Regions from separate parts of the Streptomyces sp. NPDC042336 genome, predicted to be linked through region 1. Evidence: riboswitches for the same ligand, from Rfam matches in the RefSeq annotation. Region 1 holds a riboswitch; the other holds the start of a gene.
The links. A riboswitch is a leader RNA that binds a small molecule or an ion and turns the genes downstream of it on or off. The one in region 1 is predicted to bind S-adenosylmethionine.
Positions count from the first base shown of each region.

Region 2: another riboswitch for S-adenosylmethionine. It lies ahead of thrC (threonine synthase); the one in region 1 lies ahead of ACZ6IM_RS27000 (aminotransferase class V-fold PLP-dependent enzyme).

Region 1 is NZ_JBVJEA010000013.1:228,186-232,923, forward strand. It holds gene ACZ6IM_RS26995 (glycerate kinase) at 1-457, shown strand, start outside; gene ACZ6IM_RS27000 (aminotransferase class V-fold PLP-dependent enzyme) at 385-1,764, opposite strand; SAM riboswitch class IV at 1,941-2,057, opposite strand; gene trpD (anthranilate phosphoribosyltransferase) at 2,142-3,206, opposite strand; gene qcrB (cytochrome bc1 complex cytochrome b subunit) at 3,341-4,738, opposite strand, start outside.
Region 2 is NZ_JBVJEA010000005.1:388,527-393,264, reverse strand. It holds gene ACZ6IM_RS14665 (trehalose-6-phosphate synthase) at 1-831, opposite strand, end outside; gene ACZ6IM_RS14660 (glucosyl-3-phosphoglycerate synthase) at 914-1,858, opposite strand; SAM riboswitch class I at 2,000-2,147, shown strand; gene thrC (threonine synthase) at 2,165-3,484, shown strand; gene ACZ6IM_RS14650 (ubiquitin-like small modifier protein 1) at 3,481-3,756, shown strand; gene ACZ6IM_RS14645 (cold-shock protein) at 4,176-4,379, shown strand; gene groL (chaperonin GroEL) at 4,705-4,738, shown strand, end outside.

The DNA of each region.
Region 1 (4,738 bases):
CGGCGCGGGTCTCGCCGCCGTCGGCGCCCGGCTGCTGCCCCGCTTCGACGTGCTCCTCGACCATCTCGACCTGGACGCCCGCCTGGCCCGCGCCGACCTGGTGCTCACCGCCGAGGGCGCCCTGGACCACCAGACGCCGCGCGGCAAGGTCCCGGCCGAGGTGGCCCGCCGCGCCAAGCTCTCCGGGCGGCCCGTACTCGCCCTGGCCGGCACGCTCGGCGAGGGCGCGCACGAGGTGCCGGGGGTGGACGCCTGCCACGGGATCATGCCGGCGCCGATGGCCCTGGCGGACGCGCTGCTGCGCGCCTCCGAGCTCCTCACGGACGCCACGGAGCGGGCGCTGCGGATGGTCGTGCTGGGGTCGCGGCTGCCGGGCCGGGCGGCTCAGGCGCCGGTACCGGCGGCGGGGGTGGCGGAGGTGGGGTCGGGCACGCAGCGCCCGTCCTCGGTGCGGTAGTTCCAGCGGGCGCCGTCGCTCACCAGCTCCCTGACGGCGCCCACGAACCGCTCGACGTGCTCGTCCGGGGTGCCCGCGCCGAAGCTGACGCGGATGGCGTTGAGGGACTTCTCGCCGGGCGCCGCCTCGGGCGCCCCGCACTCGCCCTGCGTCTGCGGGTCGCTGCCGAGCAGGGTGCGCACCAGCGGGTGGGCGCAGAACAGGCCGTCGCGCACGCCGATGCCGTACTCGGCGGAGAGCGCGGCGGCGAAGTGCGAGCTGTTCCAGCCCTCGACGACGAAGGAGAGGACGCCGACGCGCGGCGCGTCGTCGCCGAAGAGGGACAGCACCCGCACCTCGGGCACCCCGGCGAGGCCCTCCCGCACCTTCCGGATCAGGTACTCCTCGCGGGCGACCAGTGTGTCGAACCCGGCCTCGGTGAGCGCCTTGCAGGCGGAGGCGATGGCGTAGGCGCCGATGACGTTGGGCGACCCGGCCTCGTGCCGCGCGGCGCTGTCGTGCCACTGCACGTCCACACCGCCGTCCGCGCGCCGGGAGACGCTGCGGCTGGCGCCGCCGCCCGCGAGGTACGGCTCGGCCTCGCGCAGCCAGTCGGCGCGGCCGGCGAGGACGCCGGACCCGAAGGGGGCGTACAGCTTGTGCCCGGAGAAGGCGACCCAGTCCACGTCGAGGCCGCGCACGTCGACGGGGTGGTGGGGGGCGAGCTGGGCGGCGTCCAGGACGATCCGGGCGCCGTGCGCGTGGGCGGCGGCGGCCAGTTCCCGCACCGGCCACAGCTCACCGGTGACGTTGGAGGCGCCGGTGACGCAGACCAGGGCGGGCCCGTACGGCTCACGGGCGGCGAGGGCCCGCTCCAGGGTCGCGACGGCCTGCGCGGGGGTGCGCGGGGCGTCCAGGTAGGTCACGTCGGCGTCCCGCCAGGGCAGCAGCGAGGCGTGGTGCTCGGTCTCGAAGACGAAGACCCGGCAGCCGGCGGGCAGCGCGGCGGCGAGCAGGTTCAGGGAGTCGGTGGTGGACCGGGTGAAGACCACCTGGTCCTCGTCCCGGCAGCCGAGGAACTCGGCGACGGTCCTGCGGGCGTTCTCGAACAGGTCGGTCGACAGCTGCGAGAGGTACCCGGCGCCCCGGTGGACGCTGCCGTAGTACGGGGCGTAGGCGGCCACGTCGTCCCAGACCCGCTGGAGCGCGGGCGCGCTGGCCGCGTAGTCGAGCGCGGCGTAGGTGACCTCGCCGCCGGTGACGAGCGGGACGGTGACGTCGCGGCCGAGGACGGGCAGCGGGGTGGCGACAGCGGTGGGTGCGGACATGGCGGACTCCCGTGAGGACCAGCGCGCGGAAGGGCGCTGTGAAGAGGCGAAGTGAAGAAGAGATGTGCGGAGGCGGGGCTCTGCGGCCGAGGGCCTGTCCTTCGGACCGGCCCTATCGCATTCGCTGGTTCACGGGAGACTCCCTCGGACGACCCAGGACCCCTGGTTTCGCGAGGGGTCCGCGCTTGCCGTGGACCCTGCTGTCCACGACCTGGTCTTCACCCGGGGCACCCCGCCACGGACGGAGGGTTGCCGGACAGTCGGCCGGGGCCTCATGACTGTCACTCATGACCTGTCGAAAAACCTAGGGGAAATGATCGGCGCCCCGCAACCCGAGTCCGGATCGCGGGACGCACGTCACATCGGGGGGCGACACGCTACGCGTGGCTCGCGGCCACCCAGCGGTCCAGGACGCCCTTGGCGGCCCCCGAGTCGATCGCCTCGGCCGCCCGGTCCATCCCGTCCCGCAGCCGCTCCGCCAGGGGTCCGTCGCCGGGGTTCAGGGCCACCAGGGCGGCCGCCGAGTTCAGCAGGACCGCGTCCCGCACCGGACCCGTCTCTCCGGCCAGCAGGCGGCGGGCGACGTCGGCGTTGTAGGAGGCGTCGGCGCCGCGCAGCGCCTCGACCGGCACCAGCTCGATGCCGACCTCGCGCGGGTCGAAGGTCTCCTCGGTCACCCGGCCGTCGCGCACGGTCCAGACCCGGGACGTGGCGGTGGTGGTCAGTTCGTCGAGGCCGTCGTCGCCGCGGAAGACCAGGGACGAGTGACCGCGCTCGGCGAAGACACCGGCGATGATCGGCGCCATCCGGGCGTCGGCGACCCCGATCGCCTGGGCCCTGACCTGGGCGGGATTGGTCAGCGGACCCAGGAAGTTGAACACCGTGCGGATGCCGAGCTGGCCGCGGGCCGCCGCCACGTGGCGCAGCGCCGGGTGGAACTTCACGGCGAAGCAGAAGGTGATGCCGGCTTCCTCGGCGACCTCAGCCACCCGCTTCGGCGTCAGCTCCAGATTGACGCCGAGTTTCTCCAGGACGTCGGAGGCCCCGGACGCCGAGGAGGCGGCCCGGTTGCCGTGCTTGACGACCTTCGCACCCGTGCCGGCCACCACGATCGCCGACATGGTGGAGATGTTGACCGTCTTGGCGCCGTCGCCGCCGGTGCCGACGATGTCGACGGTCTCCCCCGGCACCTCGATCACGTTGGCGTGGTCGTACATGGTGCGGACGAGCCCGGAGATCTCCTCGACCGTCTCGCCCTTGAACCGCAGGCCCACGGCGAACGCGGCGATCTGCGCGTCGGTCGCCTCGCCGCGCATGATCACGTCCAGCGCCCAGGCGGTGTCGTCCGCGCTCAGGTCGCGGCCGTCCAGCAGTCCGTTCAGCAGGGCCGGCCAGGAGCGGGCCGCCGTGGTGTCTCCTCCAGCGGGGGTCACAGCGCTCATCAGCCGCTCCTGAATCGTATGGGTCGTCGAACAGAGGATGTGGCTCCCACCCTATCCAGCCCCGGGCACGGCGAAGGGCCCCGTCCGCAGAACGGAACGGGGCCCTTCGACCGTGGTGTGGCGACGCTGGAGGGTCAGTGGTGGCCGTGGCCGCTCGTGATCTCCTTGTACTCCTCGACGGTCGGCTTCGGAATCTGCGACTCCTCGCCGTAGTAGGCCTCGCTGAGCTTGGCGCGGAGCTTCTGCGTGCCGGTCGGCTTGCGCTCGACGCCGTTCTCGTCGACCGTCGGGCCGATCTCCGCCGGCTTGTACTGCTCGTGCGCCGTGAGCGTGTGCAGCTGCTCCTGGCTGAGCGGCTCGTGCACCTCGATGAACTCACCGTGCGGCAGGCGCTTGATGATGCCGGACTCGCGTCCGTGCAGCACCTTGTCCTTGTCCCGGCGCTGGAGGCCGAGGCAGATCCGCTTGGTGGCGATGAAGGCGACGACCGGGCCGACGAAGAACGCGATGCGGACGAACCAGGTGATCGCGTTGATCGACAGGTGGAAGTGCGTGGCCCACAGGTCGTTGCCGCCACCGATCAGCAGCACGAAGTAGACGGTCAGCCAGGCGACACCGAAGGCCGTACGGGTCGGGGCGTTGCGCGGGCGGTCCAGGATGTGGTGCTCGCGCTTGTCTCCGGTGACCCAGGACTCGATGAACGGGTAGACCGCGATCGCCGCCAGGACCAGCGGGAAGATCAGCAGCGGGACGAACACGCCCAGGACGAGTGTGTGGCCCCAGAAGTTGATCTCCCAGCCAGGCATCACCCGGATCAGGCCCTCGGAGAAGCCCATGTACCAGTCCGGCTGGGCTCCGGTGGAGACCTGGTCGGGACGGTAGGGGCCGATGGCCCAGATCGGGTTGATCGTGGCGATGGCCGACACGACGGCGATCACACCGAAGACCAGGAAGAAGAAGCCTCCGGCCTTCGCCGTGTACACCGGCAGCAGCGGCATGCCGACGACGTTCTTGTTGGTCTTGCCGGGACCCGCGAACTGCGTGTGCTTGTGGTAGAAGACCAGGATCAGGTGGCCCACCAGCAGGCCGAGCATGATGCCGGGCAGCAGCAGGATGTGGATCGAGTAGAACCGGGACACGAAGTCGTGGCCGGGGAACTCCCCGCCGAAGAGGAAGAACGAGATGTACGTGCCGACGATCGGCACGGACAGGATCGCGCCCTCCATGAAGCGGATGCCGGTGCCCGAGAGCAGGTCGTCCGGGAGCGAGTAACCGGTGAAGCCGGTGAACATGCCGAGGACGAGCAGCAGGAAGCCGAACAGCCAGTTGACCTCGCGCGGCTTGCGGAACGCGCCGGTGAAGAAGACGCGCATCATGTGCACGAACATGCCGGCCAGGAAGATCAGCGCGGCCCAGTGGTGGATCTGCCGGATCAGCAGACCGCCGCGGACGTCGAAGCTGATGTCCAGAGTGGAGGCGTACGCCTCACTCATCATCTGGCCCTGCAGCGGCACGTACGAGCCGTGGTACTC
Region 2 (4,738 bases), on a different contig from region 1:
CAGCTCGGTCCGGTCCACCCGCACGATCGTGCGGCGGCCCTCCCCGATCTCCTTCCGCAGGTCCGCCATCCGCTCCTCGACGTCGGCCTCGTGCGACCGCGCGCGCAGGAAGTCCCCGTCGGCGCCCAGCCCGTGCACGCCGATCTCCGTGCCGCCGAGCCCGCCCACCACGGCGTCGCAGCAGGCGGTGAACGCGTCGGCCCAGCGCCGGGTGAGGAAGCCGAGCCGGTCGGCGCCCAGCATCCCGCGCAGCACCTGCTCGGCGATGTCGTCCGGCAGCAGCCGGAAGTAGTCGACCGGGGCCCACGGCGTGTGCGAGAAGTGGCCGATCCTGAGGTCCGGACGCAGCTCGCGCAGCATCCCCGGCACCAGCGTCAGGTGGTAGTCCTGGACGATCGCGACCGCGCCCTCCGCGGCCTCCTCGGCCAGCGCCTCGGCGAAGGCCCGGTTGTAGGCCTCGTAGGAGGCCCACTGCCGCCGGAACTCCGCGTCGAAGACCGGCTCCAGGGGCGTCTGGTAGAGCATGTGGTGCACGAACCACAGCACCGAGTTGGCGATCCCGTTGTACGCGTCCGCGTGCACCTCGGCCGGTACGTCCAGCATCCGTACGCCGTCCTCGCCGACCCCGCGCCGCACCGCCTCGCGGTCGCCCTCGCCCAGCGCCGAGCACACCCACAGCGCACCGGCGTCGGGTCCGATGGCCGACAGCCCCGAGACCAGCCCGCCACCACCGCGTTTGGCGTGCAGCGACCCGTCCTCCCGCACCTCGTACGAGACGGGCCCCCGGTTGGAGGCGACCAGCACCTGAGCAGCACCGAACCTTGAAGCCATACGCCTCAACCTAGCCCGGCCCCTCCCGCCTCAAACGTCTCCCCACACCACCCCGGCGGCGATTCGGTCACACGGCCCGCCGTCAGGCCACCCTCCGGGCCGTGTACTCCGCGATCTCCGTCATCGGGGGGCGTTCCTCGGTGTCCACGGTGTAGGTGTGCGGCTCGAAGCCGTCGGCGCCGCGTTCGAACTGGGTGAGGGCCGGGCGGACCAGGTGGCCGCGGGCCAGCCGGAGCTGGGCGGTGCGGTAGATCGCGGCTGCCATCCGGCCCAGCGCCCGCCCGTCCTGGTGGCGGTGGACGCGGACCCCCACGTCGACCTGCGCGAGCGCGTCCAGGCCCACCAGGTGCAGGGCGTCGACCAGCATGCCCAGCTCGACGCCGTAGCCGACCGGGAAGGGGAGCCGTTCCAGCAGGGAGCGGCGGGCCGCGTACTCGCCGCCCAGCGGCTGGACGAAGCCGGCCAGCTGGGGCCAGTGCATGTTGAGCAGCGGGCGGGCCATCAGCTCCGTGACCCGGCCGCCCTGCCCGGGAGCGGCACCGAGCGGGCGGTCGTACATGGCCTTGACCAGGTGCACGTCCGGATCGGTGAGCAGCGGGCCCACGATCCCGGAGACGAAGTCGGCGGAGAAGTCGCGCAGGTCGGCGTCGACGAAGCAGACGATGTCCCCGCCGGTCACCAGCAGCGAACGCCACAGCACCTCGCCCTTGCCCGGCACGGCGGGGATGCGCGGGAGGATCGCGTCGCGGTGCACGACGCGCGCCCCGGCCGCCGCGGCCACCTCCGAGGTGCGGTCGCTGGACCCGGAGTCCACGACCACGATCTCGTCGACGAGCGGGGCCCGCAGCACCAGCTCCCGCCGGATCACCGTGACGATGTCGCCGACCGTCGCCTCCTCGTCCAGGGCGGGGAGCACCACGCTGACCGACTGCCCGGTGGCGTGCTTGGCGGACAGAAGGTGCTGGACGGGCCGGTCCCCGGCGGACCAGGAGCGCGCGTTCAGCCAGCGCTCGACTTCTTCCAGCACGTCCCGGGGCTCCTTTGTGATCCATCTCGCGGTGCGGACGACTATCTCAACCGTCCTGGCCTTCGGTTACAGTCTTGAACAACGCGTGGGGCCACCGCATGCCGGGGTCGCCGCGCGTACCAGCGCGAAACAACTTCATACCGCTCATCCAGAGGGGCAGAGGGATACGGCCCGATGAAGCCCCGGCAACCCTCCAGCCGGCTCTTGTCACACGGACGTGGCGAGGCTCCCGGCTAGGGAAGGTGCCAAATCCGTCTCACGGCGAGATGCGTCGTGAGGAAGATGAGGAGAAAGGGCCTCGCCTCCATGGCTGTGCAGACTGCCGAAAGCTCCACGAACCCCTCGAACGCCGCGGACTCCGCGCCCGCCCCGGGTTCCGCCGTCGACCTCGGCCCCGCCGCCGCCCTGAGCTGCCGGGAGTGCGGCCACCGGGTCCCGCTCGGACCGGTCTTCGCCTGCGAGGAGTGTTTCGGCCCCCTCGAGATCGCCTACGACTTCTCGGCCTACGACACCGAGGAACTGCGGGGGCGGATCGAAGCGGGCCCCGCGAACATCTGGCGCTACGCCCCCCTGCTGCCCGTCCCGGCCGACGTCGCGACCAAGCCGAACATCAACCCCGGCTGGACCAAGCTCGTCAAGGCCGACAACCTCGCCCGCGAGCTGGGCGTCACCGGCGGGCTGTACGTCAAGGACGACTCCGGCAACCCCACGCACTCCTTCAAGGACCGCGTCGTCGCCCAGGCCATCGAGGCCGCCCGCGCCTTCGGCTTCACCACCCTCTCCTGCTCCTCCACCGGCAACCTCGCCGGTGCCGTCGGCGCCGCCGCCGCCCGGGCCGGTTTCCGCTCCTGCGTCTTCATCCCGCACGACCTGGAGCAGGGCAAGGTCGTGATGGCCGCCGTCTACGGCGGCGAGCTGGTCGGCATCGAGGGCAACTACGACGACGTGAACCGCTTCTGCTCCGAGCTGATCGGCGACTCGGCCGGCGAGGGCTGGGGCTTCGTCAACGTCAACCTGCGGCCGTACTACGCCGAGGGTTCCAAGACCCTCGCGTACGAGATCTGCGAGCAGCTCGGCTGGCGGCTGCCCGACCAGATCGTCGTGCCGATCGCCTCCGGCTCCCAGCTGACGAAGATCGACAAGGGGCTGAAGGAGCTGATCGAGCTCGGCCTGGTCGAGGACCGGCCGTACAAGATCTTCGGCGCGCAGGCCGAGGGCTGCTCGCCGGTCTCCACGGCGTACAAGGCCGGCCACGACGTGGTCCGCCCGCAGAAGCCGAACACCATCGCCAAGTCACTGGCCATCGGCAACCCGGCCGACGGCCCCTACGTCCTCGACATCGCCCGCCGCACCGGCGGCGCCGTGGAGGACGTGACCGACGAGCAGGTCGTGGACGCGATCAAGCTGCTCGCCCGCACGGAGGGCATCTTCGCGGAGACGGCGGGCGGCGTGACCGTCGGCGTCACCAAGAAGCTGATCGAGAACGGCGTGCTGGACCCGTCGCTCACCACGGTCGTCCTGAACACCGGCGACGGCCTCAAGACCCTCGACGCGGTGGCCGGCACCGGCCTGACCGCCACGATCCGCCCGAACCTGGACTCCTTCCGAGAGGCTGGCCTCGCATGAGCGTGACCGTTCGTATCCCGACCATCCTGCGTACCTACACCGGTGGCAAGGCCGAGGTGAGCGCCGACGGTGCCACCCTCGGGGAGGTCATCTCCGACCTGGAGAAGAACCACACCGGCATCGCCGCCCGCGTCCTGGACGACCAGGGCAAGCTGCGCCGCTTCGTCAACGTCTACGTCAACGACGACGACGTCCGCTTCGAGCAGGGCCTGGAGACCGCCACCCCGGACGGTGCGGGCGTCTCGATCATCCCCGCGGTCGCCGGCGGATGAGGCGGTAGCAGATACACCTTGTAGTGCGTATTGCCCTCTCCGTAAGAGAAACGGAGGGGGCAATTCCATGTGATTGAGCGCGGTAGAGTTGGGGAACGCGCTCCCGATCAGCACAACGGGAACCGTTAATTCCTGCCGCCCGCCCGACAAGAAGTAGCCAAAGTGCGTGCGTATTCTGCGGCTTTTGTTCCCTTTGTGTGCCCCGACTTGACCCGAATTCAGGCGAATTCTCGCCACATTCCGGACCGGGTGCGTCCAGATTTCTCGTCCGATTGACCTGTTGCAGACGGCAGTTGGACAGATACATTCAGCCGCGGTCGACGCGTTCCGGCGCACGCCCCCAGTCGTGAGGGGGCGAGGTCTGACCCGGGTCCGCGAAGTGCGGATCTGTGCAAGGGCCAGTAATAGGGGAGTTAGGCATGGCTCAGGGCACCGTCAAGTGGTTCAACGCGGAGAAGGGGTACGGCTTCATCGCGGTCGACGGTGGTGCGGATGTTTTCGTCCACTACAGCGCGATTCAGATGGACGGCTACCGCACCCTCGAAGAAGGCCAGCGGGTCGAGTTCGAGATCTCGCAGGGTCAGAAGGGCCCGCAGGCCGACATGGTTCGCCTCAGCGCCTGAGACGCGCGGCCAGCGCAGCACCCGGCCTTCGTCCGAAGGGCCCGTACCCACTGGGTACGGGCCCTTCGGCCTGTCCGGATGCCCGCCGGGACCTTGTTCGCGGGCGGCTGACGGCGGGCCCCGATCCCCGAGAGGCGCTTGCACTCGACCATGCCGAGTGCTAATCATTGCGTTAGCACTCTGAAGGTGAGAGTGACAACGAAGGACCGGGTCGGTGAGGCCCGCGGGCCGGGTGGGGAAGGAACCACAAGGTCGGCGAGCCGTCCGTCGCGGGCGCGGGCGCGGTCCGAAGGAATCACCCCCAGTCCTGGAGGGACCACTTCACATGGCCAAGATCATCGCGTTCGACGAGGAGGCGC